DNA from 2 places in the Streptomyces sp. NPDC014882 genome. Region 2 is predicted to be linked to the other one. Evidence: riboswitches for the same ligand, from Rfam matches in the RefSeq annotation. Region 2 holds a riboswitch; the other holds the start of a gene.
What was found. Region 2 has a riboswitch for S-adenosylmethionine ahead of ACF09K_RS23350 (aminotransferase class V-fold PLP-dependent enzyme). Riboswitches for the same ligand answer to the same signal wherever they lie in the genome.
Positions count from the first base shown of each region.

Region 1: it holds a riboswitch for S-adenosylmethionine, as region 2 does, so the genes downstream of both, thrC (threonine synthase) here and ACF09K_RS23350 (aminotransferase class V-fold PLP-dependent enzyme) in region 2, are expected to answer to the same signal.

Region 1 covers NZ_JBIBWL010000005.1:119,181-134,583, reverse strand. Annotated here, with positions in the region: gene ACF09K_RS14230 (MurR/RpiR family transcriptional regulator) at 1-185, shown strand, start outside; gene murQ (N-acetylmuramic acid 6-phosphate etherase) at 237-1,172, shown strand; gene ACF09K_RS14220 (PTS transporter subunit EIIC) at 1,189-2,727, shown strand; gene ACF09K_RS14215 (hypothetical protein) at 3,235-3,801, shown strand; gene ACF09K_RS14210 (NADH:flavin oxidoreductase) at 3,904-5,067, opposite strand; gene groL (chaperonin GroEL) at 5,337-6,959, opposite strand; gene ACF09K_RS14200 (cold-shock protein) at 7,377-7,583, opposite strand; gene ACF09K_RS14195 (MoaD/ThiS family protein) at 8,049-8,324, opposite strand; gene thrC (threonine synthase) at 8,321-9,604, opposite strand; SAM riboswitch class I at 9,623-9,793, opposite strand; gene ACF09K_RS14185 (glucosyl-3-phosphoglycerate synthase) at 9,963-10,934, shown strand; gene ACF09K_RS14180 (trehalose-6-phosphate synthase) at 11,049-12,461, shown strand; gene otsB (trehalose-phosphatase) at 12,808-13,674, opposite strand; gene ACF09K_RS14170 (DUF3263 domain-containing protein) at 13,887-14,159, opposite strand; gene ACF09K_RS14165 (extracellular solute-binding protein) at 14,195-15,403, opposite strand, start outside.
Region 2 covers NZ_JBIBWL010000010.1:219,728-235,130, forward strand. Annotated here, with positions in the region: gene ACF09K_RS23330 (NYN domain-containing protein) at 1-491, opposite strand, end outside; gene ACF09K_RS23335 (hypothetical protein) at 561-800, opposite strand; gene ACF09K_RS23340 (rhomboid family intramembrane serine protease) at 972-1,706, shown strand; gene ACF09K_RS23345 (Lrp/AsnC ligand binding domain-containing protein) at 1,703-1,984, shown strand; gene ACF09K_RS23350 (aminotransferase class V-fold PLP-dependent enzyme) at 2,022-3,383, opposite strand; SAM riboswitch class IV at 3,546-3,662, opposite strand; gene trpD (anthranilate phosphoribosyltransferase) at 3,781-4,845, opposite strand; gene ACF09K_RS23360 (cytochrome bc complex cytochrome b subunit) at 4,985-6,607, opposite strand; gene ACF09K_RS23365 (Rieske 2Fe-2S domain-containing protein) at 6,604-7,662, opposite strand; gene ACF09K_RS23370 (c-type cytochrome) at 7,659-8,471, opposite strand; gene ACF09K_RS23375 (heme-copper oxidase subunit III) at 8,537-9,157, opposite strand; gene ACF09K_RS23380 (hypothetical protein) at 9,337-9,759, shown strand; gene ACF09K_RS23385 (Ig-like domain-containing protein) at 9,822-11,078, opposite strand; gene ACF09K_RS23390 (cytochrome c oxidase subunit 4) at 11,209-11,607, opposite strand; gene ctaD (cytochrome c oxidase subunit I) at 11,604-13,340, opposite strand; gene coxB (cytochrome c oxidase subunit II) at 13,337-14,296, opposite strand; gene ACF09K_RS23405 (cysteine desulfurase/sulfurtransferase TusA family protein) at 14,590-15,403, shown strand, end outside.

The DNA.
Region 1 (15,403 bases), on a different contig from region 2:
CGGACCAGGTGCTGACGACGTCGACGGCCCGGGAGAGCGAGCTGCGGCCCGCGGCGATGTCGTCCAGGACCGGTCAGCTGCTGGTGGTGGACTGCCTGTTCGTGGGGGTGGCGCAGCGCACGTACGACACGGCGGCACCGGCGCTGGCCGCGTCGTACGAGGCCCTGGCGCACCGGCACCGGTAGACCGTGGGAGACACGTCGACCGACCCGCGCCGGAGAGAAAGAGCCGCTGCCATGACTTCCGCCCCCCGCCCCGACGACCTGCGCACCCAGCTCGGATCGCTCACCACCGAGGCCTTCCGGCCCGAACTCGCCGAGATCGACCGCCTGTCCACCCTCGACATCGCCCGGCTCATGAACGGCGAGGACTCCACCGTGGCCGCCGCCGTGGCCGCGCGGCTGCCCGAGATCGCGGCCGCCGTCGACGCGATCGCCGCGCGGATGGAGCACGGCGGGCGGCTGGTGTACGCCGGGGCGGGCACGGCCGGGCGGCTCGGCGTGCTGGACGCGTCCGAGTGCCCGCCGACCTTCGGCACGGCCCCGGACCGGGTCGTCGGGGTCATCGCGGGCGGGCCGCGGGCGGTGACGACGTCCGTCGAGGGCGCCGAGGACTCGCGGGAGCTGGCGCGGTCGGACCTGGCCGGCCTCGCGCTGACCGCCGAGGACACGGTGGTCGGGATCTCCGCCTCGGGGCGCACCCCGTACGCGATCGGCGCGGTGGAGTACGCGCGCTCGGCCGGCGCGCTGACCGTCGGGCTGGCCTGCAACCCGGGCAGTGCGCTGGCCGCGGCCACCGAGCACGGCATCGAGGTGGTCGTCGGGCCCGAGCTGCTCACCGGGTCGACCCGGCTGAAGGCGGGCACCGCGCAGAAGCTGGTGCTGAACATGCTGTCGACGATCACGATGATCCGGCTGGGCAAGACGTACGGGAACCTGATGGTCGACGTACGGGCCTCGAACGAGAAGCTGCGGGCCCGCTCGCGGCGGATCGTCGCGCTGGCGACGGGCGCGGACGACGCGGAGATCGAACGGGCCCTGACGGTCACCGGCGGCGAGGTGAAGAACGCGATCCTCGTGCTGCTCGCCGGGGTCGACGGGCCGTCGGCCACCCGCCTTCTGGAGGAGTCCGGCGGCCATCTGCGTGCCGCGGTCGTCGCCGCGCTCTCCTGACCTGCACGCTCAGCGGGTGCCTACCGATGACCGTGCCACCGCCGCCGCGCTCCTGCCCCTGGTCGGCGGCCCCGCGAACGTGACCTCCGTCGCCCACTGCATGACCCGGCTGCGGCTGGGACTCGCCGATCCGTCACGGGCGGACGAGGAGGCGCTGCGGGCGGTGCCCGGGGTGCTGGGGCTCGTCGTGGACGGCGGTTCGTACCAGGTGGTGCTCGGACCGGGGGTCGTCGGGCGGGTGACGGCGGCGTTCGAGGCGCTGGTCCGCGCGGCACGGCCGACGGTGACGGCGGGACCGGCGGCGCGGGACGCGGGGTCGACGGACGAGCGGCGACGGGACGCGGGGGCGACGGGGTCGCGGGACACGGGGACGAAGGGCGCGGGGGTGCGGGACGCGGGGGTGAAGGGCGCGCGGTGGCGGCGCGACGCCGCGCCCGTCCGGACCGCCCTGCGCCGCCTCGCCGCCGTGTTCGTGCCCCTCGTCCCCGCCCTGGTCGGCTGCGGCGTCCTCGCCGGCGTCGACGGGCTGCTGGTCAACGCCGGCCTGCTGCCCCGGCTGACGCCCGCGCTGGCCGCCGTGGCGTCCGCCTTCATGGCGCTGATCGCGGTGTTCGTCGGCGTCAACACGGCCAAGGAGTTCGGCGGCACGCCCGTGCTGGGCGGGGCGGTGGCGGCGATCGTGGTGTATCCGGGCGTCGCGAAGGTCACGGCGTTCGGGGTGACGCTCGCCCCCGGGCAGGGCGGGGTCCTCGGCGCGCTGGCGGCGGCGCTGCTGGCGACGTGCGTGGAGAGGGGGTGCCGGGGCCGGGTCCCGGCGGCCCTGGACGTGCTGCTGACCCCGACCCTGACCGTCCTCGTCGCGGGTCTGGCCACGCTGTACGGCCTGATGTGGGCGGCCGGCGCGGTCTCGACGGCCATCGGCACTGCGGCGAACTGGCTGCTGACGACGACGGGCGCGTTCGCCGGCCTGGTCCTGGGCGGGCTGTTCCTCCCGCTGGTGATGCTGGGCCTGCACCAGGCCCTCGTCCCGATCCACGCCACGCTCATCGAGCAGCAGGGCCACACCGTGCTGCTGCCCGTCCTGGCGATGGCGGGCGCGGGCCAGGTGGGCGCGGCCCTCGCCGTCTACGTCCGCCTGCGCCACGACACCGCGTTGCGCACGACGATCAGGTCGGCGCTCCCGGCGGGCCTGCTGGGCGTCGGCGAGCCCCTCGTCTACGGCGTCTCGCTGCCGCTGGGCCGCCCCTTCCTCACGGCCTGCGTGGGCGGGGCGGCCGGCGGGGCCTTCGTCGGCTTCTTCGCGATGCTCGGCGACAAGGTCGGCGCGACCGCGATCGGCCCCTCGGGCTGGGCCCTCTTCCCCCTGCTCGCCGGGAACCGGGGCTGGGGCACCCTCCTCGCGATCTACGCGGGCGGCCTGCTGACCGGGTACGCGGTCGGCTTCGCCGCCACCTACCTCTTCGGCGTCACCGACCACGTCATGGCGGCCGCCGGCTCCGGACGCCCGGCCGACGAACCGCCCGGGGACCGGCCGCCCTCACGATCCGTCCGGTGAACCCGCTCAGGGACCGGCCGCCCCACGACCCGGCCGTGAACCCGCCCGGGCACCGGCCACCCCCACGACCCGGCCGGTGAACCCACCCGGGTCCTGACGGGCGCCGTGGCCCGGCCGATGCCCCACCCGGGTCCTGGCGGGCGCCGTGGCCGCCGTCCCGGCAGGGGACGGCGGGAGTGGGCGGGAGCCGGCGGGGCGTCCGGAGCCGGTGTCCGCGGAGGGTGCTCTCCGGGCCGGGCCCGGCCGGGCCCGGAGGCGTCGGGGGAAGGCGGGTTCTTCTCGCGGAGGGCGGCGCGGGTGAGGAAGCCGGCCCGGGGAAGCCGGCCCGGTCCGTCCGGCCCGGCCGTCGGTCCGGAAGGACCGGGCGCGCCCCGGTCCGCCGGCGGGATGTGCGACGGTTGGGTCACCGGTGCCGCGCACCCGGACCGCGGGAGGACCCGCGGCGGGACCGCGCACCGGGGCAGCACGCCGCAGGACGACACGCCGCAGGAAACGGAGACGCCCGTCATGAACCACGCCCAGCTCACCCACCTGGGCCGCGCCCTGCGGCTGCTCGGTGAGCACGGGGACGCCCTGACCGCCGACACCCCCGACGCCAAGCTGCACGAGGTCAAGGCGGACCTGCGGCGCGCTCTGGAGCTCCTGGAGGAGGGCGTGACCTCGGCCGCGCCCAGCACCCGGTGCGCCGAGCACCCCAACGGACCCGTGGACAACGCCGCCCCCGACCTGTGCCTGCTGTGCGAGACCCGGCGGCGGGCGGCCCGGCGCGCCGAGTTCAACGGCCCCGCCCCGCAGGCCCCGCACCCCACCGCCCCGTCCCGCTACGGCGTCCGCGGCGACCGCCCCCAGCCCCAGCAGCGCTGGCTGCCGGAACTGTGGAACGGCCAGGAGTGGCAGCTGTGCGGCACTCCCCGGCGCGACCGCCACGAGGCCGAGCTGTACCTCGCCGCCCTGCGCCGGGGATCCCGCCCCGCCATGGCCTACCGCCTGGTGCACGAGTTCACCGACTACGAGGTGCTGCGCGTCTGGGGGATCCCGGTGAAGACCGACATCGAGCCGCTGGGCAACCTGTAGGCCGGGCCGCCCTCCCGGCGGATCGGACCGGTCGGCCTCGACCCGGTCCGGTCCGGTCCGGTCCAGCCCGGTCCGGCCCGGTCTGATCCGGTCCGGTCCGTGTCAGCTCAGGGTCTTCAGGGACGCCGCGTCGTACGGCTCCAGCTCGTCGAGGCGGCCGGTCAGGACCTTGGCCGCCCACTCCGGGTCCTGGAGCAGCGCACGGCCGACGGCCACCATGTCGAACTCGTCGCGCTCCAGCCGGTCGAGCAGGTCGTCGATGCTCCTGAGGCCGGAGCCCTCGCCCTGGAAGGCCTTGAAGAACTCGCCGTCGAGACCGACCGACCCGACGGTGATGGCGGGCCGGCCGGTCAGCTTCTTCGTCCAGCCCGCGAGGTTGAGGTCGGAGCCGTCGAACTCGGGGACCCAGTAGCGGCGCGTGGAGGCGTGGAAGGCGTCGACACCGGCCGCGGCGAGCGGGGCGAGGATGGCCTCCAGCTCCTCGGGCGTCTCGGCGAGGCGCGCGTCGTAGGCGTCCTGCTTCCACTGCGAGTAGCGGAAGACGACCGGGAACTCCGGCGACACGCTCTGGCGCACGGCGGCGACGATCTCGGCCGCGAACCGGGTGCGGGACACCGGGTCGCCGCCGTAGGCGTCGGTGCGGCGGTTGGTGCCCGCCCACAGGAACTGGTCGACCAGGTAGCCGTGGGCGCCGTGGATCTCCACGCCGTCGAAGCCGATGCGCTCCGCGGCCGCCGCGGCCTCGGCGAAGGCGCCGATGACGTCGTCCAGGTCGCGCTGGGTCATCGCCTTGCCGGTGCCCTCGGTGCCGTCCGTGCGCACGCCGGAGGGGCCGACGGCGGGGGCGTCCGCGACGGGCGGCTGGCCCTGCTCGCGCACCATGCCGATGTGCCACAGCTGCGGCATGATCGTCCCGCCGCCCGCGTGCACGGCCTCGGCGACCTTCGCCCAGCCCGCCAGCTGCTCCTCGCCGTGGAACCGCGGCACCCGGTCGCTCTGTCCGGCGGAGTCGTGGCCCACGTACGTGCCCTCGGTGACGACGAGGCCGACACCGGCGGCGGCGCGGCGGCCGTAGTACGACGCCACGTCCTCGCCGGGGATGCCGCCGGGGGAGAACATGCGGGTCATGGGCGCCATGGCGATGCGGTTCGGCACGGTCAGGCCGTTGAGGGAGACGGGACGCCCGAGGACCTCGGCGGCGCGGGCGGCGGCGGGGGAGGTGGCGGGAGTGGCGGGGGTGGCGGGGGTGGCGGGGGTGGCAGTCACGGCAGAGGACTCCTCGGAGAGGTCACGGCGGACATCGAGCGGCGGACGTGGAGCAGCGGACATTCCGGATGGTATGTGCACATGCAAGCACTGCCCTCCCCTCTCAACGGCCCTCCCGCTCCCGCCATTCCGCCCGCTCCCCCGCCGCCCCTGTGATCCGGGCCACGCCGGCCAGGGCCGCCCCGCACGGCGGGACCCCGGGAACGCCCGAGGGCGGCACCCCCTCGATGGGGATGCCGCCCTCGGTGGAAACCCGAGCCGGATCAGGCTCAGAAGTCCATGTCACCGCCCGGCATGCCGCCGCCGGCCGGGGCCGCGGCCTTCTCCGGCTTGTCGGCGATGACGGCCTCGGTGGTGAGGAACAGCGCGGCGATCGACGCGGCGTTCTGCAGCGCGGAGCGCGTCACCTTCGCCGGGTCGATGATGCCCTCGGCGATCATGTCGACGTACTCACCGGTCGCGGCGTTCAGGCCGTGGCCGACGGGCAGGTTGCGCACCTTCTCGACGATGACGCCACCCTCGAGACCACCGTTGACGGCGATCTGCTTGAGCGGGGCCTCCAGGGCGAGCTTCACGGCGTTGGCGCCGGTCGCCTCGTCACCCTCGAGGTCGAGCTTCTCGAAGACCGAGGTGGCCTGCAGCAGGGCCACGCCACCACCGGCGACGATGCCCTCCTCGACGGCCGCCTTCGCGTTGCGGACGGCGTCCTCGATGCGGTGCTTGCGCTCCTTGAGCTCCACCTCGGTGGCGGCGCCGGCCTTGATGACGGCCACGCCGCCGGCCAGCTTCGCCAGACGCTCCTGGAGCTTCTCGCGGTCGTAGTCCGAGTCGCTGTTCTCGATCTCGGCGCGGATCTGGTTGACCCGGCCCGCGACCTGCTCCGAGGAGCCGGACCCGTCGACGATGGTGGTCTCGTCCTTGGTGATGACGACCTTGCGGGCCTTGCCCAGGAGGTCCAGGGAGGTGTTCTCGAGCTTGAGACCGACCTCCTCGGAGATGACCTCGCCACCGGTGAGGATGGCGATGTCGTTCAGCATCGCCTTGCGGCGGTCGCCGAAGCCCGGGGCCTTGACGGCGACGGACTTGAAGGTGCCGCGGATCTTGTTGACGACCAGGGTCGACAGGGCCTCGCCCTCGACGTCCTCGGCGATGATCAGCAGCGGCTTGCCCGACTGCATGACCTTCTCCAGGAGCGGGAGCAGGTCCTTGACGTTGGAGATCTTGGAGTTCGCGATCAGGATGTACGGGTCGTCGAGGACGGCCTCCATACGCTCCATGTCGGTGGCGAAGTACGCCGAGATGTAGCCCTTGTCGAAGCGCATGCCCTCGGTGAGCTCGAGCTCGAGACCGAAGGTCTGCGACTCCTCGACCGTGATGACGCCTTCCTTGCCGACCTTGTCCATGGCCTCGGCGATCAGCTCGCCGATCTGGGTGTCGGCGGCGGAGATGGAGGCCGTCGAAGCGATCTGCTCCTTGGTCTCGACATCCTTCGCCTGCTCGAGCAGGGCACCGGAGACGGCCTCGACGGCCTTCTCGATACCGCGCTTGAGGGCCATCGGGTTGGCGCCGGCCGCCACGTTGCGCAGGCCCTCGCGGACCAGCGCCTGGGCGAGGACGGTCGCGGTGGTCGTACCGTCACCGGCGACGTCGTCCGTCTTCTTGGCGACTTCCTTGACCAGCTCGGCGCCGATCTTCTCGTACGGGTCCTCGAGCTCGATCTCCTTGGCGATGGAGACACCATCGTTGGTGATCGTGGGGGCGCCCCACTTCTTCTCGAGGACGACGTTGCGGCCCTTGGGGCCGAGCGTCACCTTGACGGCGTCCGCGAGCTGGTTCATGCCGCGCTCGAGGCCGCGCCGCGCCTCCTCGTCGAACGCGATGATCTTGGCCATGTGAAGTGGTCCCTCCAGGACTGGGGGTGATTCCTTCGGACCGCGCCCGCGCCCGCGACGGACGGCTCGCCGGCCCCGTGGTTCCTTGCCCCACCTGGCCTGCGGGCCTCACCGACCCGGTCCTTCGTTGTCACTCTCACCTTCAGAGTGCTAACGCAATGATTAGCACTCGCCTGTGCCGAGTGCAAGCGCCTCCCCGGGATACGCAGGTGAACGGGGGGTGGCGGCGGACGCCGGCGGGCGGCCGCGCGCGGGCCGGAGGCGATCACGGGCGGCTCCGGACGGCGCGCGGCCGCGGACACGCCGAAGGGCTCGCACCCCGGGAGGTGCGAGCCCTTCGACGGTGAAGCCGGTGAAGCCGGTGGAGCTGATGAAGCCGGTGGAACAGAAGAACGTCGCTGCAAGTCGGCGCGTGCTTCAGCCGGTCGCGAGCCGGACCATGTCCGCCTGCGGCCCCTTCTGGCCCTGCGAGATCTCGAAATCGACCCGCTGACCCTCTTCCAGGGTGCGGTATCCGTCCATCTGGATCGCGCTGTAGTGGACGAAAACATCCGCACCACCGTCGACCGCGATGAAGCCGTACCCCTTCTCCGCGTTGAACCACTTGACGGTGCCCTGAGCCATGCCTAACTCCCCTATTACTGGCCCTTGCACAGATCCGCACTTCGCGGATCCGGGTCAGACCTCACCCCCCAGTTGGTTGGGGGCGTGCGCCGGAACGCGTCGACCGCGGCCGAATGTATCCGCACGACTGCCCTCTGCAACAGGTCAATCGGACGAGAAATCTGGACGTGAAGAGTCCGCAGAAGAGTGAGAATTCGCCCGAATTCAGGGCAAGTCGACCCCCGCAAAGGGAAGGAAAGGCGCAAAACACATGCACAGTTTGGCTGTTTCTCATCGCCCGCCCCGGCGGAACTCCTTCGCGGCCGGCGGGCAATGAGCGGCGCGTTCCCCAACCCTACCGCGCTCAACCACACTGAATTGCCCCCTCCGCTTCTCTCGCGGAGGGGGCAATTCGATGAACTCTCGGTAATTGACCTTACCCACGGTTACTACCAGCGGGTACTACCGACGGGTACGGAGGGTCGGTCAGCCGCCGGCCACGGCCGGGATGATGGAGACGCCGGCGCCGTCCGGGGTCGCCGTGTCCAGCCCCTGCTCGAAGCGCACGTCGTCGTCGTTGACGTACACGTTGACGAACCGGCGCAGCTTGCCCTGGTCGTCCAGGACGCGGGCGGCGATGCCGGTGTGGTTCTTCTCCAGGTCGGTGATGACCTCGCCGAGGGTCGCGCCCTCGGCCGGGACCTCGGCCCTGCCACCGGTGTAGGTGCGCAGGATGGTCGGGATGCGGACGGTCACGCTCATGCGAGGCCAGCCTCTCGGAAGGAGTCCAGGGTGGGGCGGATGGTGGCGGTGAGGCCGGTGCCGGCCACCGCGTCGAGGGTCTTGAGGCCGTCCCCCGTGTTGAGGACGACGGTGGTCTTCGTCGGGTCCAGGAGACCGTTCTCGATCAGCTTCCTCGTCACACCGACGGTCACGCCGCCGGCGGTCTCGGCGAAGATGCCCTCGGTCCGCGCCAGCAGCTTGATCGCGTCGACCACCTGCTCGTCGTCCACGTCCTCCACCGCGCCGCCGGTGCGGCGCGCGATGTCCAGCACGTAGGGCCCGTCCGCCGGGTTGCCGATGGCGAGGGACTTGGCGATGGTGTCCGGCTTCTGCGGCCGGACCACGTCGTGGCCCGCCTTGTAGGCGGTGGACACCGGCGAGCAGCCCTCGGCCTGCGCCCCGAAGATCTTGTACGGCCGGTCCTCGACCAGGCCGAGCCCGATCAGTTCCTGCAGTCCCTTGTCGATCTTCGTGAGCTGCGAGCCGGAGGCGATCGGCACGACGAGCTGGTCGGGCAGCCGCCAGCCGAGCTGCTCGCAGATCTCGTACGCCAGCGTCTTGGAGCCCTCGGCGTAGTACGGCCGCAGGTTGACGTTGACGAAGCCCCAGCCCTCGCCGGCCGGGTCGCCGATCAGCTCGGAGCAGAAGCGGTTCACGTCGTCGTAGTTGCCCTCGATGCCGACGAGTTCGCCGCCGTAGATCGCGGCCATGACGACCTTGCCCTGCTCCAGGTCGTGCGGGATGAACACGCAGGAGCGGAAACCGGCGCGGGCGGCGGCGGCGCCGACGGCCCCGGCCAGGTTGCCCGTGGAGGAGCAGGACAGGGTGGTGAAGCCGAAGGCGCGGGCGGCCTCGATGGCCTGGGCGACGACGCGGTCCTTGAAGGAGTGCGTCGGGTTGCCGGAGTCGTCCTTGACGAACAGCTTGCCGGCGTCGACGCCCAGCTCGCGGGCCAGGTTGTCGGCCTGGACGAGCTTGGTCCAGCCGGGGTTGATGTTGGGCTTGTCCGCCACGTCGGCCGGGACGGGCAGCAGCGGCGCGTAGCGCCAGATGTTCGCGGGGCCCGCCTCGATGCGCTTGCGGAGCTCCTCGGCCTCGTAGGACGAGAAGTCGTACGCGATCTCGAGCGGGCCGAAACACTCCTCGCAGGCGAAGACCGGGCCGAGGGGCACGCGGTGTCCGCACTCGCGGCAGGAGAGCGCCGCGGCGGGACCGAGGTCGACGGAGTTCGTGGTGCTTGCAACTGTCTGCGCAGCCATGTGAGGCGAGGCCCTTTCTCCTCATCTTCCTCACGACGCATCTCGCCGTGAGACGGATTTGGCACCTTCCCTAGCCGGGAGCCTCACCACATCGACGTGACGCGTGGGCGGTCACGCCTGGCGGCGCGCGCGGCTGGAGGGTTGCCGGGGCTTCATCGGGCCGTATCCCTCTGCCCCTCTGGATGAGCGGTATGAAGTTGTGAACAGCGGCCACCTCGGACATGCGATGGTCATCCGCGTTGTTCAAGACTGTAACCGAAGGCCAGGACAGTTGAGACAGACGTCCGAACCGCGAGATGGATCACACGGTCACCCCGCGTGCACCGCGTGTGATCACGACAGTGAGGAGCCGCAGACCGTGCTGAAGGAAGCCGAGACCTGGCTGGCCACCCGCTCCTGGTCCGTGACCGACCGCCCGCTGCACCGCCTCCTGGCCGCGAAGCGCGCCTCGGGCCAGTCGGTGTCCGTGGTGCTGCCCGCCCTGAACGAGGAGGAGACGGTCGGCGACATCGTCGCGGTCGTCCGCCACGACCTGATGCGGCAGGTCCCCCTCGTCGACGAGATCGTCGTCGTCGACTCGGGCTCCACCGACCGCACCTCGCAGGTCGCCGCGGCGGCCGGGGCGCGCGTCGTCCACCGGGACGAGATCCTGCCCCGGATACCGGCCGTGCCCGGCAAGGGGGAGGTGCTGTGGCGGTCGCTGCTCGTGACGGGCGGGGACATCGTCTGCTTCGTCGACGCCGACCTCAGGGAGTTCTCCTCCGACTTCGTCTCGGGGATCGTGGGCCCGCTGCTCACCGACCCCGGGGTGGACCTGGTCAAGGCGATGTACGACCGTCCGCTGGGCACCGGGCCGGACGCGTCCGCCTCCGGCGGGACGGCGGGCCAGGGCGGCCGGGTCACCGAGCTCATGGCCCGCCCCCTGCTCAACATGCACTGGCCTCAGCTGGCCGGCTTCGTGCAGCCGCTCGGCGGCGAGTACGCGGCCCGCCGCAGCCTGCTGGAACGGCTCCCGTTCCCCGTCGGCTACGGCGTGGAGCTGGGCATGCTGGTCGACGCCCTGCACCTGGTCGGCCTGGACGCCCTCGCCCAGGTCGACGTCGGCGTCCGCAAGCACCGCCACCAGGACGGGCAGGCGCTCGGCAGGATGGCGGCGGCGATCTACCGCACCGCGCAGCTCCGGCTGGCGCGCGGGCACCTGATCCGCCCCGCCCTCACCCAGTTCGAGCGGGGCGCGGACGGCTTCGAGCCGCGCACCCACTCCGTGGACACCGAGGAACGGCCGCCGATGGCGGAGATCGCCGAGTACGCGGAACGCAAGGTCGCCTAGGCGGCGTCGCGCGCAAGGTCGCCTAGGCGGCGTCGCGTGCACGGCCGGGCGCGACCCGGCCACGGACCGCATCCGTACGTTTGAGCGTTTACGGACCGGGCTAGGTTGTGGCGTATGGCTTCCACGCGTGCTGCTGTTGTCGAGGGTGCTCAGGTGCTGGTCGCGTCCAACCGCGGCCCGGTCTCCTACCAGGTGCGCGAGGACGGTTCGCTGCACGCCAGAAGGGGCGGCGGCGGACTGGTCTCGGGCCTGTCGGCGATCGGGCCGGACGCGGGCGCCCTGTGGGTGTGCTCGGCGCTCTCCGACGACGACCGCGAGGCGGTGCGGCGCGGGGTCGGCGAGGACGGCGTCCGGATGCTCGACATCCCGGCCGACGTGCACGCCGACGCGTACAACGGCATCGCCAACTCCGTGCTCTGGTTCGTCCACCACCTGCTGTACCAGACCCCGCTGGAGCCCGTCTTCGACGCGGAGTTCCGGCGCCGGTGGGCGTCGTACGAGGCGTACAACCGCGCGTTCGCGGAGGCGCTCGCCGAGGAGGCCGGCCGGGGCGCGGCGGTCCTGGTGCAGGACTACCACCTCTGCCTGGTCCCGGGCATGCTCCGCGAGCTGCGGCCCGACCTGCGCATCGGCCACTTCTCGCACACGCCGTGGGCGCCGGTGGACTACTTCGCGCTGCTCCCCTCCGACATCCGCGCGCAGCTGCTGCGCGGCATGCTCGGCGCGGACCGCCTGGGCTTCCTGACCAGGCGCTGGGCGGACGCCTTCACCGCGTGCTGCGCGGAGTTCGCGGGCGGAACCGGCAGCACGGAGATCGGGGTGCACGGCCTCGGCGCCGACGCCGACTTCCTGCGCACCCGCTCCCGCGAGAGCGACGTCGAGGAGCGCATCGCCGCCCTGCGCGAGGAGATCGGCGAGGGCCGCAAGGCCGTCGTGCGCGTCGACCGCACCGAGCTGTCGAAGAACATCGTGCGCGGCCTGCTGGCCTACCGGCAGCTCCTCGACGACCACCCCGAGTGGCGCGAGCGCGTCGTGCACGTGGCGTTCGCCTACCCCTCCCGCCAGGACCTCGCCGTCTACCGCGACTACACGGCCGAGGTGCGGCGGCTGGCGGAGGAGATCAACGAGCGCTACGGCACCCCCGGCTGGACCCCGGTCGTGCTGCACGTGAAGGACGACTTCGCCCGCTCCCTGGCCGCGTACCGCCTCGCCGACGTGGCCCTGGTCAACCCCATCCGCGACGGCATGAACCTGGTCGCCAAGGAGGTCCCGGTCGTCTCCGACGAGGGCTGCGCCCTGGTGCTGTCCCGTGAGGCGGGGGCGTACGGGGAGCTGGGCGAGGACGCGATCGTGGTGAACCCCTACGACGTCCTGGAGACCGCCGGCGCCCTGCACGAGGCGCTGACCATGGCCCCGGAGGAGCGGGCGGAGCGCACCAAGAGGCTGGCGGCGGCCGCGACCGCGCTCCCTCCGGCCCGCTGGTTCCTGGAACAGCTCCAGGCCCTCCAGGCCCTCCCCCGCGACTGACCCCGACGACCACCCGAGCCGCCCCGTGCCCCCGGCCCGCCCGCCGGGGGCACGCGCACGCGCGCCCGGCCCCTCCCGCGTCCCGGCCCGGACCGCCCGCCGGCCGCCCCCGCCCGGCAGCACGCGCAGTTGCCCCGCGACCCGCCACCCCAGCCCGCCGGCGGACGCCCGCGGCAGCCCCGCCCCGCCGGGAGCACGCGCACGCACCCCCGGTGGTTCACCGCGGCCGGGCCGTCGACGCCCTCACCGGCCCCGGCCGCCCGGCAGGACCCCGACAGCACCTCACCGTCACGCCCGCACCCGCCACCCCAGCCCGCCGGGGGCACGCGCACGCGCCCCCGGTGGTTCACCGCAGCCGGGCCGCGAGTGACCGCAGCAGGTCCACCACTCCGGCGGGGCCCTCGACGACCAGGTCCGCCCGTTCGGAGAGTTCGGTCACCTCGGAGCTGCCGCTGGCCACGAGCAGCCCGGGGACGCCGTCGGAGCGGAGCTTGTCGACGGCGGCGAAGGCGGGCAGGTCACCGAGGTCGTCGCCGGCGTAGAGCACGGCCCCGGCGCCGATCTCGCGGACGTACTCCGTCAGCGCCACGCCCTTGTCCACGCCCGGCGGCCGCAGTTCCAGCACCATCCGGCCCGGCTCGACGACGAGCCCGTGCCGGGCCGCGAGGTCGGCGAGCGGGCGGCGCAGCGCCTCGAACGCGGCCTGCGGGTCCTCCGTCCGCCGCGTGTGCACGGCGACGGCCCGGCCCTTCTCCTCGACCCAGGTCCCCGGCCACGCCCCGGCCGCCTCCAGCACGGCGGGCAGTTCGGCCCGCACGGCCGCGACGCCGGGGTGCGGGGCGGGCGCGGAGACGGCCCCGGTGCGGGCGTCCCACCGCTCGGCTCCGTAGTGCCCGAGCACGGTCAGCCGCTCCAGTCCCGGCACCCCGGCGAATCCGCCGTGGCGCACGGCCACCTCGGCGGGCCGTCCGGTCACCACGGCGACCGAGGCCACCTTCGGCGCCAGCTCCGCGAGCGCGGGGAGCGCGTCCGGGTGCGGCCGCGCGTCCTCGGGGTTCTCGACGATCGGCGCGAGCGTCCCGTCGAAGTCGAGCGCGACGAGCGCGGTGCGCGGCGCGGCCAGGATCGCGGCGAGCGCCTCGCGGCCGCGGGGGGTGACGGGGGTGGGGAGGGAGGGGTGGGAGTCCGTGGAGTGCGTCTCTTGGGTGCCCATACGGTGACGATAACCGGCGGGGCCCGCACCTCCGGTTGCCGGGCACGGTGACCCGGTCGCCCCGGTCGACTCGGCGGACCCGGCCGACCAGACCGACTCGGCGGACCCGGCCCGTCCGGCGTTCGAGGACGAGGCCCCCGGGACCGTGGCGGGGGCCGGGGCCGGCGCCCCCGGCCCGCCCGCACGGACTCCCCGGCGCGGTCCCGGGGGCCTCACCGCTCCGCCCGGCGGGCCTCCCGCACCCGGCGGAGCCGGTTCACCGTCACCGGGTCGTGCGCCAGCGCCCGTACGTCGTCCAGCAGCGCGTTGAGCAGCTGGTAGTACCGCACGGGCGACAGGTCCAGCTCCTCGCGGATCGCCCGTTCCTTCGCGCCGGGCCCCGGGAAGCCGCGCCGCTCCAGGGCGAGGATGTCCCGCTCCCTCGCCCCGAGCCCCTCGTGCCGGCCGGGCCCGTCGTGCCCGTTCTCGTCCGCTGCCCGCTCCATGTCCCGCACGGTAGCCCAACCGCACGGGACCCGGCTCAGTCGCGGGTGCCGCTCTCCAGGGTGGTGGCCGTCGTCTGGAGCTGTCCGAGGACCCCGGCCGGGCTGCCGCCGGGCTGCACGGCCTGACCGATCCGCTTCTTCACGTCCGCGCTGACCGCCGCCCAGGAGGTGCGCCCCACCGGGTACAGCTCGGAGACCGGCAGCTGGTCGAGGAAGGGCTTGAGGTCGGCGTCCCGGGAGGCGGCCGTCATGGTCTGGGAGGCGGAGTTGGTGACGGGCAGCAGGTCGTACTCGCGGGAGAAGTCGAGGACGTTCTCCTCGCTGTAGACGAAGTTCAGGAAGTCCCCGATCTGCTCGGCGTGGCCGTTCCGCTTGAAGGCCGTCATCCAGTCGGCGACGCCCATGGAGACCTTGGTCGGCCCGTCGATGCCGGGCATGGGGACCATGCCGAACTTCACGCCCTTCTTCGCGGCGGTCTTCATCAGCGAGGGGTGCCCGTTGAGCATGCCGACCTGGCCGGCGGCGAACGCGGCGAACGCGTCGGCCCGATCGAGCCTGCCCGGCGCGACCGGCCCGGTGAGGCCCTTGCCGACCAGTTCGTTCTTCAGCCAGGTGAAGGTGTGGACGTTCTCGGTGGAGTCGAGGCTGTAGCCGGTGGCGGTCCCGGTGTAGCCGCCCCCGCCGCTGAGCAGCCACTGCATGGTCTCGGCCTGCGCCTCCTCGGGGCCCAGCGGCAGGGCGTACGGGTACTTCACGCCGTCCGCCTTCAGCGCCTCCGCGTCCTTCGCCAGCTCGGCCCAGGTGGTCGGCGCGCTGATGCCGGCCTCGGCGAAGAGGGTCTTGTTGTAGAACAGCAGCCGCGTGGAGGAGGCGAACGGCATGCCGTACTGCACGCCGCGCACCTCGCCCGCGTCGGCGAGCTGGGGGACGAAGTCGGCCTGGACGGGGATGGAGAGGACGTCGCCCGCCGGATAAAGGAGGTCCTCGTCGGCGTAGTCGGCGTAGGCGCCGATCTGCGCCATGTCGGGGGCCTTGCCGGCGTCGACCAGTTTCTTGACCTCGCGGTCGACGTCGTTCCAGGAGTGGACGGTGACCTCGACGGTGACGCCGGGGTGGTCCTTCTCGTAGGCGTCGACCAGCGCGTCCCAGTACTTCCGGGAGCTGTTGGCGGCGCTGTCGCCGTAGTCGGCGGCGACGAGCGTCAGGGTGACGTCGCCGGAGCCGCCGGTGACCCCGCAGCCGGC
Region 2 (15,403 bases):
GTCAGCTCACGGGCCTCGGCGAGCTGCTCGCGCAGCCGCTCCAGCTCCGCCCGGCTCTCCTCGTCGGCCCGCTCGGCGTCCGCCCGCAGGGCCTCCTCGCCGGCGGCGGTGACCAGCTTGACCCAGCCGGCGGGGCGCAGCACGTAGGCCGCGGCGGCCACGTCGAGCGGGTCCGCGGCCGGCGGCGGCGTACCGGAGTCCAGGGCGCCGGCCAGTTCCGGCTGGGCCTCCCTGAGCTTCTCCGCGATGCGCTGCCGGAACAGCGGATCGCCCTCCAGCGCCGCGGCCATCGCGTTGCCCGCGAACTTGGCCCGCCGGTTCGGGGCGAACCGGGCGTACTGCCGCAACTGGGCGGGCAGTTCGGCGACGGTCAGGCCGCCGAAGCCGTCCGAGGCGATCTGCACGACCCGGCGCCGCACTCCGTCGGGCAGGGGACGGTCGAGCACCTCGGCGGCGCCGTCGCCCGGCCCCCCGCCCGTGGTCTCCACCATCCGTCACACCCCAATTCCGTGCGGACCCCCTCCCGCCCCCGGCTTCGCCCGGGCGGGGGAGCCCCATCCTCAGGATCCGGCGCCCGGCCGGTCCACCAGTTCCACCTGATCCACGGCGTTGCACCAACGGCACCGCACCGACTCGATGGTCTCACTGACCACCTCGCGCTCCTCCACCTTCGCCTCACCGGCGAGATCGAGGTGGACGTACTCGACGACCTTCGACGAGCGCGTCACGTCGAAGCGCGTGAGGTTGCCGCAGAGGGTGCAGCGCCACCGCGTCGCGGCGGTCGGCAGGGGAACCGTCATCGTGACTGTCCGCTTCCTTCTAGTGTCGGTCTTCGGGGGCCGGGGCGCGCCGAAGGCTCCCCGGACCATGTGGCTCGTAACCCTACGGCCTGGCGGGTCCCCGCCGCCCGTCCGTCCACGGCGGCGAGGCGGGAGGGTCCGGTACGTCCCGTTGCGTCATGCTCTGTAGGCATGATCCGCGACTGGAGCAGGTCCCTGGGCCGGGCCGTCCGGCACCCCGTGGCGCCCGTGACGTACGGACTGATGACCCTGTGCTGCACGGTCTTCGTGATCGGCCCGGCCTCGGGCCTCGATCCGGCGTACGGCACCGGCGAGGCGGCGGCGCTCGCGCAGCGCGCCTACTTCCGCCGGTGGGGCGTGATCCCCGCGGACGTGTTCGACGGGTCGCCGGGGTCCGCCCTCACCTCCTTCACGGCCCTGTTCGTCCACGGCGGCTGGGTGCACCTGCTGGGCAACATGCTCTTCCTCTACGTCTTCGGGGCGATGACCGAGCACCGGATGGGCCGCCTCGAGTTCACGCTCTTCTACCTCGGCTGCGGCGCCCTGGCGCTGCTGGGGTACGCCGCCGCCAACGCCGGCTCCGGGCAGTCCCTGGTCGGCGCCTCCGGGGCGATCTCGGCGGTCCTCGGAGCGTTCCTGTACCTGTTCCCCCGGGCCCGCGTCACCAGTCTCCTGCCGTTCCTCTTCTTCCTGCCGCTGCGCTTCCCGGCCTGGGTCGTGCTGCCCTTCTGGGCCGCGCTGCAGTGGGTGGCGGCGGGCCGGGCCGGGCCGGGGCCGGGCGTGGCGTACCTGGCGCACCTGGTGGGCTTCGGGCTGGGCTTCGTCTACGCGTGGGTCCGCTTCACCCGGCCCACTAGAGTGGGCGGCAGCCCAGCCCCGGCCCCCGAGGGAGAGAACCAGCCGTGATCACCGCGATCGTCCTCATCAAGACCAGCGTGGACCGGATCCCCGAGATCGCGGAGTCGATCGCCTCGCTGGAGTCCGTGAGCGAGGTGTTCTCCGTGACCGGCACCTACGACCTGATCGCCATGGTGCGGGTGCGGCAGCACGAGGACCTCGCCGACGTGATCCCGGGGCGGATCAGCAAGATCCCGGGCGTCGAGGCGACGGACACGCACGTCGCCTTCCGCACCTACTCGCAGCACGACCTCGAGGCGGCGTTCGCCATCGGCCTGGACTCCTGACCGGCCGCGACACCGCCCGGGGCGGGCGGGGCGGCGGCTACGCCTCCGGGACGCAGCGGCCGTCCCGCGTGTGGTAGCGCCACTTCGCGCCCCGGGTCACCAGTTCCCGTACCGCCGCCACGAAGCGGTCGACGTGCTCGTCGGGGGTGCCCGCGCCGAAGCTCACGCGGATCGCGTCGAGGGACCTCTCGCCGGGGGCCGCCCCGGAGGCGCCGCACTCGCCCTGGTCGCGGGAGTCGCCGTCGAGGAGGGTGCGCACCAGGGGGTGGGCGCAGAAGAGGCCGTCGCGGACGCCGATGCCGTGCTCGGCGGAGAGCGCGGCGGCGAGGTGGGAGCTGCTCCAGCCGTCCACGACGAAGGAGATCACGCCGACCCGCGGCGCGTCGTCGCCGAAGAGGGACAGGATCCTCATCCCGGGGACCTCCGCGAGGCCGGTGCGGACCTTCTCCACGAGGTACTGCTCGCGGGCCACCAGGGAGTCGAAGCCCGCTTCGGTGAGGGCCTCGCAGGCGGAGGCGATGGCGTAGGCCCCGATGACGTTCGGGGAGCCGGCCTCGTGCCGGGCGGCGCTCTCGTGCCACTGGACGTCCACTCCCCCGTCCGCGCGCCGGGTCACCCTGCGGCTGGCGCCGCCGCCGGCGAGGTACGGCTCGGCCGCCCGCAGCCAGTCGGCGCGGCCGGCCAGCACGCCGGAGCCGAAGGGGGCGTACAGCTTGTGGCCGGAGAAGGCGACCCAGTCGACGTCGAGGTCGCGCACGGACACCGGGTGGTGGGGGGCGAGCTGGGCGGCGTCCAGGACGATCCGGGCGCCGTGGGCGTGGGCCGCGGCGGCCAGTTCCCGTACGGGCCACAGCTCGCCGGTGACGTTGGAGGCGCCGGTGACGCAGACCAGGGCCGGGCCGTGCGGTTCCCGGTCGGCGAGGGCCCGCTCCAGGGCGGCGACGGCCTGGAGCGGGGTGCGCGGGGCGTCGAGGCAGGTGACCCGGGCGTCCTTCCAGGGCAGCAGCGCGGCGTGGTGCTCGGTCTCGAAGACGAAGACCTGGCAGCCGGCGGGGAGGGCGGCGGCGAGGAGGTTGAGGGAGTCGGTGGTCGAGCGCGTGAAGACGAGCTGGTCGTCGGGCCGGCAGTCGAGGAACCCGGCGACCGTGCGGCGGGCGTTCTCGAAGAGGTCGGTGGAGAGCTGGGAGAGGTACCCGGCGCCGCGGTGGACGCTGCCGTAGTAGGGGGCGTAGGCGGCCACGTCGTCCCAGACGCGCTGGAGGGCGGGCGCGCTGGCGGCGTAGTCCAGGGCCGCGTAGCCGACCTCGCCGCCGGTGACGAGCGGGACGGTGACATCCCGGCCCAGAACGGGCAGAGGGGCGCAAAGGGTCGGGGCGGTGGCAGCGGTGGAGACGGACATGGCGCAACTCCCGTGAGAGGCAGGGGAATTCACCGTGCGAGCGGCTACGGCTCGAGCACGGGGAAAGGTGAAGGGGGATGCGGAGGCGGGGCTCTGCGGCCCTATCGCATTCGCTTGCTCACGGAAGGCTCCTCGACGACCAGGACCCCTGGCGTGACGAGGGGTCCGCGCTTGCCGCGGAGCTCTGTCTCCACGGCCTGGTCCTCACCCGGGGCACCCCGCCACGGACGGAGGGTTGCCGGACAGTCGGCCGGGGCCTCATGACTGTCACTCATGACCTGGTACGGCATCTTGCCACACGATCACCGGCGCGCAAGGCGCGGTCCATTTCCTGAGACACCAGGAGGTCCCGGGACACCAGGGGTTCGGACCGCGCCCCGCCCGCCGCCGTCCCGGCTCAGGCGTGGGTGGCCGCCGCCCAGCGCTCCAGCGTCCGCTTCGCCGCCCCCGAGTCGAGGGACTCCGCGGCCCTGGCCATGCCGGCGCGGAGCTGCTCGGCGAGCGGTCCCCCGGTCGGCTCCAGGGCGACCAGGGCGGCCGCCGAGTTCAGCAGGACGGCGTCGCGGACCGGCCCTCTCTCGCCGTCCAGCAGCCTGCGCGCCACCTCGGCGTTGTGGGCGGCGTCCGCACCGCGCAGGGCCTCGACGGGAACGAGGTCGAGGCCGACGTCGCGCGGGTCGAAGGACTCCTCGGTCACCCGGCCCTCCCGCACGACCCAGACCCGGGAGGTGGAGGTCGTCGTCAGCTCGTCGAGGCCGTCGTCGCCGCGGAACACCAGCGAGGAGTGGCCGCGTTCGGCGAAGACGCCGGCGACGATCGGCGCCATGCGCGGGTCCGCCACACCGACCGCCTGGGCGCGGACCCTGGCCGGGTTGGTCAGCGGGCCCAGCACGTTGAACACCGTGCGGATGCCGAGCTGGCCGCGCGCGGCGCCCGCGTGGCGCAGCGCCGGGTGGAACGTCACGGCGAAGCAGAAGGTGATGCCGGCCTCCTCGGCGACCTCGGCAACCCGCCGCGGGGTCAGGTCGAGGCGGACGCCGAGCTTCTCCAGGACGTCCGAGGCGCCGGAGGCCGAGGACGCGGCCCGGTTGCCGTGCTTGACGACCTTGACGCCCGTGCCGGCGACGACGATCGAGGACATCGTGGAGATGTTGACCGTCTTCGCGCCGTCGCCGCCCGTGCCGACGATGTCGACCGCCGGGCCGGGCACCTCGATCACGTTCGCGTGCTCGTACATCGCGCGGACGAGTCCGTTGATCTCCTCGACGGTCTCGCCCTTGGCGCGCAGCGCCACCACGAAGCCGGCGATCTGCGCGTCGGTGGCCTCGCCGCGCATGATCCGGTCCATCGCCCACGCCGTGGCGTCGGCGCTCTGGTCGCGGCCGGACAGCAGGGCGTTCAGCACCTCGGGCCAGGAACGGTCCGCCGCGGTGTCGCCTCCGGCGGGGGTCACAGCGCTCATGAGTCGCTCCTGGATCAGTGTGGTCCCGCTCCGCGGGACGCGTGTCTCGACGCTTCCACCCTATCCAGCCGCGGACAGGGCGAAGGGCCCCGTCCGTACACCGGACGGGGCCCTTCTGGGGTGCGTGGCGACGCAGTGATCAGTGGTGGCCGTGGCCGCTCGTGATCTCCTTGTACTCCTCGACGGTCGGCTTGGCGATCTGGCTGTCCTCGCCGTAGTACGCCTTGCTGAGCTTGGCGCGGACCTTCTCGGTGCGCTTCACCTTGCGCTCGACGCCGTTCTCGTCGACCGTCGGGCCGATCTCGGCAGGCTTGTACTGCTCGTGCGAGGTGAGCGTGTAGAGCGCCTCCTGGCTGAGCGGCTCGTGCACCTCGATGAACTCACCGTGCGGCAGGCGCTTGATGGTGCCGGTCTCACGACCGTGCAGCACCTTGTCCCTGTCGCGGCGCTGGAGGCCGAGGCAGATCCGCTTGGTGATCACGAAGGCGATGACCGGTCCGGCGAAGAAGCCGATCCGGACGAACCAGGTGACCGCGTTGATCGACAGGTGGAAGTGGGTGGCGAAGATGTCGTTGCCACCGCCGACCAGCATGATCAGGTAGCCGGTGACCCAGGCGACACCGAAGGCCGTACGGGTCGGGGCGTTGCGCGGGCGGTCCAGGATGTGGTGCTCGCGCTTGTCGCCGGTGACCCACGACTCGATGAACGGGTACATGGCGATCACACCGAGGAACAGACCGAACAGCACCAGCGGGACGAACACGCCCATGACCAGCGTGTGGCCCCAGAAGTTGATCTCCCAGCCCGGCATCGCGCGGATCAGGCCCTCGGCGAAGCCCATGTACCAGTCGGGCTGGGCGCCGGTGGACACCTGGTCCGGACGGTAGGGGCCCAGCACCCAGATCGGGTTGATGGTCGCGATGCCGGCCATGGCCGCGATCGCGCCGAAGACCAGGAAGAAGAAGCCTCCGGCCTTGGCCATGTAGACCGGCAGCAGCGGCATGCCGACGACGTTCTTGTTGGTGCGTCCGGGACCCGCGAACTGGGTGTGCTTGTGGTAGAAGACCAGGATCAGGTGGCCGACCACGAGTCCGAGCATGATGCCCGGCAGCAGCAGGATGTGGATCGAGTAGAACCGCGCGACGAAGTCGCCGCCCGGGAACTCCCCGCCGAACAGGAACATCGAGATGTACGTGCCGACGATCGGCACGGACAGGATCGCGCCCTGCGTGAAGCGGACACCGGTGCCGGAGAGCAGGTCGTCCGGGAGCGAGTAGCCGGTGAAACCGGTGAACATGCCCAGGACGAACAGCAGGAAGCCGAACAGCCAGTTGATCTCGCGCGGCTTGCGGAAGGCGCCCGTGAAGAAGACGCGCATCATGTGCACGAACATGCCGGCGAGGAAGATGACCGCGGCCCAGTGGTGGATCTGCCGGATGAGCAGACCACCGCGCACGTCGAAGGAGATGTGCATGGTCGAGTTGAAGGCCTCGGACATCAGCTGGCCCTGCAGCGGGACGTAGCTGCCGTGGTACTCCACCTCGTTCATCGACGGGTGGAAGAACAGCGTCAGGTACACACCCGTGAGGATGATGATGATGAAGCTGTAGAGGCAGATCTCACCGAGCATGAAGGACCAGTGGTCCGGGAAGATCTTGCGCATGTTGGCCTTGGCCAGGGAGTAGATCCCCAGGCGGCCGTCGGCCCAGTCGGCGACCCGCTCGCCCGCGGGTGCCTTGCGGCGGTCGTCCTTGTTGCTCATCCGCGCTCCCAGAAGGCAGGACCGACGGGCTCTTCGAAGTCGCCGAGCGCCTCGAGGTAGCCCTCGTCGTTCACGCCGATGCGCAGCTGCGGCAGGGCGTGACCGGCGGGACCGAAGATCACTCGGGCACCGTCGGACAGGTCGAAGGTGGACTGGTGGCAGGGGCACAGCACGTGGTGCGTCTGCTGCTCGTACAGGGAGATCGGGCAGCCCACGTGGGTGCAGATCTTCGAGTACGCCACGATGCCTTCGTGCGACCACTCGAGTTCGCGCTTGTCCTTGATGTTGTCCGGCTGGATGCGGACGATCATCAGGGCGGCCTTGGCGATCTCGGTCTGGAAGTCGTGGTCCTCCTCCTCCAGGCCTTCCGGCTTGGCGAAGGTGAGGGACCCGACGGCGACGTCCGAGGGACGCAGCGGCTCGTTGGTGTTCATGTTGACGAGCAGCTTGCCCTTGGACCACCGCGTGTGCCGCAGCTTGTCCTCGGGCAGCGGACCGAGGTCGCGCAGCAGGACGACGCCGGAGAGCGGGAAGAGGGCCAGCGCGCCGAACATCGTGTTGCGGATCAGCTTGCGGCGGCCCAGCGCGGACTCCCGGGCGCCGTCCCGGAAGTCGGCCATGACCTTGGCCTTGACCTCGGGCGCCGCCTCGATCGCGTGCCGCTCGTCGGCGATCTCCACGTCGGACATCAGGGTGCGGGCCCAGTGGACCGCGCCCGCGCCGATGCAGAACAGGGCCGCGCCGAGCGTCAGACCGAGCGCGAAGTTCAGCGCGCTGATGTGGCCGAGCGGGAAGATGAAGACCGACTTGTCGTGCGGGATCGCCACGTAGGAGGCGATGAAGCCGACGGTGGCCAGCATCGACAGCGTGAACAGGAAGGCGACCGCACGCTCGGACCGCTTGGCGGCCCGCTCGTCGATGTCCTGCACGCGGTGCTCGTGGGGCGGCAGCCCGGGGTCGGCGAACGGGTTCTTCTCGTCCGCGACGCCTACGGCTCCGTGGGCGTGGTCCTGCTCAGCGGGCAGGTTCTCTTCTGGGATGTCTTGGCTACTCATGACTTCTTGGCCTTTGCGGTCCGGGCGGCGACCCACACGGCGACGGCGATCAGCCCGCCGAGACCGAAGATCCAGCCGAAGAGGCCCTCGCTGACCGGCCCGAGGCCGCCCAGCTCGAGGCCGCCGGGGCTCTCCGTGTCAGAGCTGTTGACCGCGTCCAGGTACGCGATGATGTCCTTCTTGTTCTGCTCCGACATGGTGGTGTCGGGGAAGGAGGGCATGTTCTGCGGGCCGGTCTGCATGGCCTCGTAGATGTGCTTCGGGTCCACGCCCTCCAGCGAAGGTGCGTACTTGCCCCGGGTCAGGGCGCCGCCCTTGCCGGTGAAGTTGTGGCACTGGGCGCAGTTGGTCCGGAACAGCTCGCCGCCCTTGGCGATGTCCGCGCCCTCGGGGCCGTACTGGGCCTCGGTGGGGACGGCCGGGCCGGCGCCGAGCGAGGCGATGTACGCGGCGAGCTGGTCGATCTCGGCCTGCGTGTAGATGTTCTTCTTCTTGGGCACCTGGGCGCCCTGGGAGGTCGCGGCCGGCATCCGGCCGGTGGCGACCTGGAAGTCGACTGCCGCGGCGCCCACGCCGACCAGGCTCGGACCGTCGGAGGTGCCCTGACCGCCGGTGCCGTGGCAGCTGGCGCAGCCGACGGCGTAGAGCTTCTTGCCCTCGTCGATGGCGAGGGACTGTGCGGTTTCGTCTGCCTGCGCCTTGCTCGCGGGTGCGAACGCGGCGTACAGCCCCCCGGTGCATGCCAGCGCGAGGAGTAGGACGACGAGCGCCGCCATCGGATGGCGTCGTCGTGCGGAGAGCTTTTTCACGGATTACCCCGGTGTCAGGATCTTCTGCGTCGATGCTTCTGGGACGGGTGCGGGATCGGGCCCGGCTACTTGATCAGGTAGATCGTGGCGAAGAGGCCGATCCAGACGACATCGACGAAGTGCCAGTAGTAGGACACGACGATGGCCGCGGTCGCCTGTTCGTGGGTGAACCTCTTCGCCGCGTAGGTGCGGCCGAGGACGAACAGGAAGGCGATGAGGCCACCCGTCACGTGCAGGCCGTGGAACCCGGTGGTCAGGTAGAACGCCGAGCCGTACGGGTCGGAGGAGAGCGAGAGCCCGTCCTTCTTGACCAGCTCGGTGTACTCGTACACCTGACCGCCGATGAAGATCGCACCCATCACGAAGGTGACGATGAACCACATTCTGAGCTTCTTCACGTCACCGCGCTCGGCGGCGAAGACGCCGAGCTGGCAGGTGAGCGAGGAGAGCACCAGGATCGTGGTGTTCGTCGCCGAGAACGGAAGGTTCAGCGCGTGCGCCATTTCCTTCCAGTGATCGGGACCCGTCACCGATCGCAGGGTGAAGTACATCGCGAAGAGGGCCGCGAAGAACATCAGCTCGGAACTCAGCCAGATGATGGTTCCGACGCTGGTGAGGTTCGGCCGATTGACCGACGGGTGCGCGTGCCCGGTGTCTACTGTCGTTGCTGTCGCCACGACCGACATTATGTCGGTCGCTTATCCCGCCCTCACTCCGGGGGGTGCCGTTCGGAGTGTCCGCACCCCGTGGACTGCCCGTATGGCCCATCGCGGGCATGTTCCCACAGGTGTTGACGAGGTGTCCGGGGGAGTAGCATCCGCCCCATCGGTACCCCGAAGTTCCACTCCAATGACGCGGAGGAACCATGCAGGCGACCGCCACGGTGCTGGTCTACAGCCACGACGCCGACACCAGGGAGCAGGTGCGGCTGGCCGCCGGCCGGCGGCCGGCCCCGGACGCGCCCCTGGTCGAGTTCCTGGAGTGCGCGACGCCCGCCGCCGTGCTGACGGAGCTGGACCGGGGCGGGATCGACGTGTGCGTGCTGGACGGCGAGGCCGTGCCCATGGGTGGCATGGGGCTGTGCCGGCAGATCAAGGACGAGGTGTTCCGCTGCCCGCCGGTGCTGCTGCTCATCGGGCGGCCGCAGGACGCGTGGCTGGCGACCTGGAGCCGGGCCGACGCGGCCGTGACGCTGCCGGTGGAGCCCGTGGAGTTCGCGGCGGCCCTGGCGGCCCTGCTGAGCCGCCGGAGCCTCGTGGGCGTGCCCGAGGGCGCCGGCGGGTCCTGAAAGGACGGCGGCGCCCCGCGCGGCGTCCTGGGGCGCGCCCGGCCCTTCCCGTCGGGCGCGTCCTAGACGGCCGTCGGCCGGAGCCTGGAGGTGTCCTCCTGGGTCTTCCGGCCGTCGGCGGTCAGGGCGCTGCCCTCGCGCCACTTCTTCCAGTCCAGGTTCCAGTCGCCGAAGCCGTTGCCGAAGGTCTCCATCGTGTCGCCGTCGCTGTTGACGACCTGGACGATGTCGCCCTCGCGGACGTTGTCGAAGAACCACTCGGCGTTCTCGGTGCTCATGCCCACGCAGCCGTGGCTGACGTTGGCGGAGCCCTGGGAGCCGACGGACCAGGGGGCGGCGTGGACGTACTCTCCGCTCCAGGTGACGCGGGTGGCGTAGTACACGGGCAGGTCGTACGACTCCGAGGAGCCCTCGGCGATGCCGACGGTGGTGCCGCGCATGCGTACGAAGTACTCCTTGCCGAGGACGACCTTGACGCCGTTGCGGGTCTCGAAACCGGGCTTTCCGGTGGTGACGGGGATCTCCTTCACCTCCTCGCCGTTGCGGTAGAGCGTGAGGGAGTGCGCGGAGGCGTCGGTGACGGCGATGACGCGGTCGCCGACGGTGAAGGCGATGTCCTTCGACCTCCCGCCCCAGAGCCGGTCGCCGACCTTGATGCCGTCGAGGTTGCTGCGGACGCGGACGGTGGCGTGGGCGGGCCAGTACTCCTTCGGGCGGTAGTGCAGCGTCCTGTCGTCCACCCAGTGCCAGCCGCCCTGCACGGAGGGCTTGGCGTCGACCTTCAGGGAGCGTTCCACGACGGCCCGCTGGGCGGGGTCCTTGACCGGCCGGTTCAGTTCGGCGGTGACGGGCCGTCCGACGCCGTAGGTGCCCGTGCCGGGGCCGAAGGTGACGGTCAGCCGCTTCTTGGCGGTGGGCGTGCCGGTGTCGAAGGTGAGGACCCGGCGACCGGGGGCGCCGTCCTCGTCCTCGGTGCTCACCCGGACCGTGTAGCGGGCGCCCGCGGCGAGCGGTTCGGTGCTGTGCCAGCGGCGGCCGTCGGCGGCGAGTTCGCCCGCCACGTAGCGGCCTGCGGCGTCCAGGGCGGTGACGTCGGTGATCCGCTCGCCGGAGTCCTCCGCCCTGATCTCCAGGGGCTTGTCCGGGTCGGCCTTCTCGGCGTCGCCGCGGGGGACGTTGAACGAGATCCGGTCCGTGGCGTCGTACGGCCGTGAGGCGAGCGGGTTGCCGTCCGAGCCGCAGGCGGTTGCGCCCGCGACCAGGGCGATCACCAGCAGCGTGCAGCTGACGACGGTGCGGGGGCGGGGTTCGTGGCTCATGGCTTCACGCTAGGGAGCGGCGTCGGCCACGGCGCGCTGGGTGACACGTACGGGCGATACCCGTTAGGGCAAAAGCAGGAGCCCGGACGCTCCTCACGGAGTGTCCGGGCTCTGCCGCGCGCGGCGCGTGCTACTGGGTGCGGTTCTCGCCGCGGTAGTACTCGAAGACCCAGCCCCACAGGCCGATGAGGATCATCGGGGCGGAGAAGTAGAGCAGCCACCAGCCGACCGCGACCCCCAGGAAGGCGAGGGCGCCGCCGATGGCCAGGGAGAGCGGCTGCCAGCTGTGCGGGCTGAAGAAGCCCAGCTCGCCGGCGTCGTCCGCGACGTCCGCCTCCTTGTTGTCCTGGGCACCGGTGTCGACCCGCTTGGCGGTGAAGCCCAGGTAGAAGCCGACCATGATGGACAGGCCGAAGGCCAGGAAGAGGGCCGTCGTACCGGCCGGCTCCTTGGACCAGACGCCGTAGACGGTCGCCATGACGAGCAGGAAGACGCTCAGCCAGATGAACATCTTGCCCTGGATCTTCACTTGCCGGCCTCCTTGCTGCCCGCGACGGCGGCGGCGCCGTGACCGGCGTGCTCCAGCTGCTCGAGCGCTGCGATCTCCGGGTGGTGCAGGTCGAACGCCGGGGATTCGCTGCGGATCCGCGGCAGGGTGAGGAAGTTGTGGCGCGGCGGCGGGCAGGAGGTCGCCCACTCCAGGGAGCGGCCGTAGCCCCACGGGTCGTCGACCTGGACCGGCTTGCCGTACTTGGCGGTCTTCCACACGTTGTAGAAGAACGGCAGGACGGACAGGCCGAGCACGAACGAGCTGATCGTCGAGATCGTGTTCAGGACGGTGAAGCCGTCGGCGGCCAGGTAGTCCGCGTAGCGGCGCGGCATGCCCTCGGCGCCCAGCCAGTGCTGGACCAGGAACGTGCCGTGGAAGCCGACGAACAGCGTCCAGAAGGTGATCTTGCCGAGGCGCTCGTCGAGCATCTTGCCGGTGAACTTCGGCCACCAGAAGTGGAAACCGGAGAACATCGCGAAGACGACGGTGCCGAAGACGACGTAGTGGAAGTGGGCCACCACGAAGTACGAGTCCGAGACGTGGAAGTCCATCGGCGGCGAGGCCAGGATGACGCCGGTCAGACCACCGAAGGTGAAGGTGATCAGGAAGCCGGCCGCCCACAGCATCGGGGTCTCGAAGCTCAGCGACCCCTTCCACATCGTTCCGATCCAGTTGAAGAACTTCACGCCCGTCGGGACGGCGATGAGGAACGTCATGAAGGAGAAGAACGGGAGCAGGACGCCACCGGTGACGTACATGTGGTGCGCCCACACCGTCACGGACAGACCGGCGATCGAGATGGTCGCGGCGATCAGGCCCATGTAGCCGAACATCGGCTTGCGGGAGAACACCGGGATCACTTCGGAGATGATCCCGAAGAACGGCAGGGCGATGATGTACACCTCTGGGTGGCCGAAGAACCAGAAGAGGTGCTGCCACAGCAGCGCGCCGCCGTTGGAGGCGTCGAAGATGTGGGCGCCGAACTTGCGGTCCGCCTCCAGGGCGAACAGCGCGGCCGCGAGGACCGGGAAGGCCAGCAGGACCAGGACACCGGTCAGCAGGACGTTCCAGGTGAAGATCGGCATGCGGAACATGGTCATGCCGGGCGCGCGCATGCAGATGATCGTGGTGATGAAGTTGACCGAGCCGAGGATCGTGCCGAAGCCGGAGAAGGCCAGACCCATGATCCACATGTCGGCGCCGATGCCCGGGCTGCGGACCGCGTCCGAGAGCGGGGAGTAGGCGAACCAGCCGAAGTCGGCCGCACCCGCGGGGGTGAGGAAGCCGGCCACGGCGATCAGCGAGCCGAACAGGTACAGCCAGTAGGCGAACATGTTCAGTCGCGGGAAGGCGACGTCGGGGGCGCCGATCTGGAGCGGCATGATCCAGTTCGCGAAGCCGGCGAACAGCGGCGTCGCGAACATCAGCAGCATGATCGTGCCGTGCATCGTGAACGCCTGGTTGAACTGCTCGTTCGACATGAACTGCAGGCCCGGACGGGCCAGCTCGGCGCGCATGAAGAGCGCCATCACGCCGCCGATGCAGAAGAACGCGAACGACGTCACGAGGTACAGCGTGCCGATCGTCTTGTGGTCCGTCGTGGTGAGCCACTTGACGGCGACTTCGCCGCGGCGCTGGCGCCGGACCGGCAGCTCGTCCTCATAGTGGGACCCTGCTGCGGCGGCACCCTGGGGTTCGTTGAGGATGCTCACAGGATGTTCGACTCCCGGTTCTTCTCGGGGCTCGTCTGCTCGATGCCGGCGGGAACGTAACCGGTCTGCCCCTTCTTGGCGAGGTCCTTCAGGTGCTGCTCGTAGCGCTCGGGGGAGACGACCTTCACGTTGAACAGCATCCGGGAGTGGTCGACGCCGCACAGCTCGGCGCACTTGCCCAGGAAGGTGCCCTGCTTGTTGGGGGTCACCTGGAAGGCGTTGGTGTGGCCCGGGATGACGTCCTGCTTCATCAGGAACGGCACCACCCAGAAGGAGTGGATGACGTCACGCGAGGTGAGGACGAAGCGGACCGTCTTGCCCTCGGGGAGCCAGAGGGTCGGACCGGGGTTGTCGGTCTGCGGGTTCCGCTCACCGGGGGTGCCGCAGGTGTAGACACCGCCCGCGTCGGCCGGGAAGTCCTTCTTGTACCGGTCCGGGATCGCGGCCAGGTTCTTGTCGGACTTCGCGTCACCGGTGGAACCGTCGACGCCTTCGATGTAGTTGAAGCACCAGCTCCACTGGAAGCCGACCACGTTGACCGTGACGTCGGGCTTCTTGTCGAGGCTGAGCAGCTTCGATTCGTCGCGGGCGGTGAAGTAGAAGAGGACCGAGACGATGATGATCGGGACCACCGTGTACAGGGCCTCGATGGGCATGTTGTACCGGGTCTGCGGAGGTACCTCGACCTTGGTGCGGCTGCGCCGGTGGAAGAAAGCACTCCACAGGATCAGGCCCCACACCAGCACGCCGGTGGCCAGCGCGGCAGCCCATGAGCCCTGCCACAGGGAGAGGATCCGCGGAGCCTCTTCCGTGGTCGGGGTGGGCATACCAAGGCGGGGGAAGTCCTCGTATGTGCAACCGGTTGCGGTCGCAAGGACCAGGCCCGCGGTCAGTGCCTGCAGCAGCTTCCGCCGCATCGGGCGCCGCGGCGAGCGGTCGGAGCCGTTGGGACTCACGTAGCGCCTTCCCGAGAGTCTCGCCCGCGCGGTCGGCTGCGGCCTTCTCGCTGGTAGGTCGCCGCCCTGCGTCGGGCAGGGGTTTGGATGTTTATGCGGACCAAACCCTACTGGACGCGTTTTGGGGTCGCGCGGGGAGGGGTGGGCAACGCGCCGGGGGTCATGCCCCGGGGTGGGAGAGGGCCCCTAATCGCTCGGGGATGCGCTCTGTTGGACGCGTGCGTGCGGGTTTGTGACCGCTCGCGCCGTTCCCCGGTCCGCCGTGCCGCTCCCCCGCGTCCTACCGTTGCCGTGTGCCCTACTTCGACGCCGCCTCCGCCGCCCCGCTCCATCCCGTGGCCCGTCAGGCCCTGTTGGCCTCGCTCGACGAGGGCTGGGCCGATCCCGCCCGGCTCTACCGGGAGGGCCGCCGAGCCCGGCTGCTGCTGGACGCCTCCCGCGAGGCGGCGGCGGAGGCGGTGGGGTGCCGGCCCGACGAGGTGGTGTTCACCCCGTCCGGGACGCGTGCCGTGCACAGCGGTGTCGCGGGCGCGCTGGCGGGCCGGCGACGCGCCGGACGCCACCTGATCGTGTCAGCGGTCGAACATTCCTCCGTGCTCCATTCGGCCGAGGCCTTCGAGTCGGCCGGCGGGACGGTGACCCGGGTGCCGGTGCTGCGGTCCGGCGCGGTGACCGCCGCGTCGTACGCCGGGGCACTGCGGCCCGGCACCGCGCTCGCCTGTCTGCAGTCGGCCAACCACGAGGTGGGGACCGAGCAGCCGGTGGCGGAGGTGGCCGAGGCGTGCCGGGAGGCGGGGGTGCCGTTGTTCGTCGACGCGGCCCAGTCGCTCGGGTGGGGGCCGGTGGCGGGGCCCTGGTCGCTGCTGGCGGCGAGCGCGCACAAGTGGGGCGGGCCGTCGGGGGTGGGGCTGCTGGTGGTGCGCAAGGGGGTGCGGTTCGCTCCTCAAGGGCCCGCCGACGAGCGGGAGTCGGGGCGCGCGGCCGGGTTCGAGAACATCCCGGCGATCGTGGCCGCGGTGGCGTCGCTGCGGGCGGTGCGGACGGAGGCGGCGGCCGAGGCGGCGCGGCTGCGGGAGCTGACCGGGCGGATCCGGGCCCGGGTGGCGC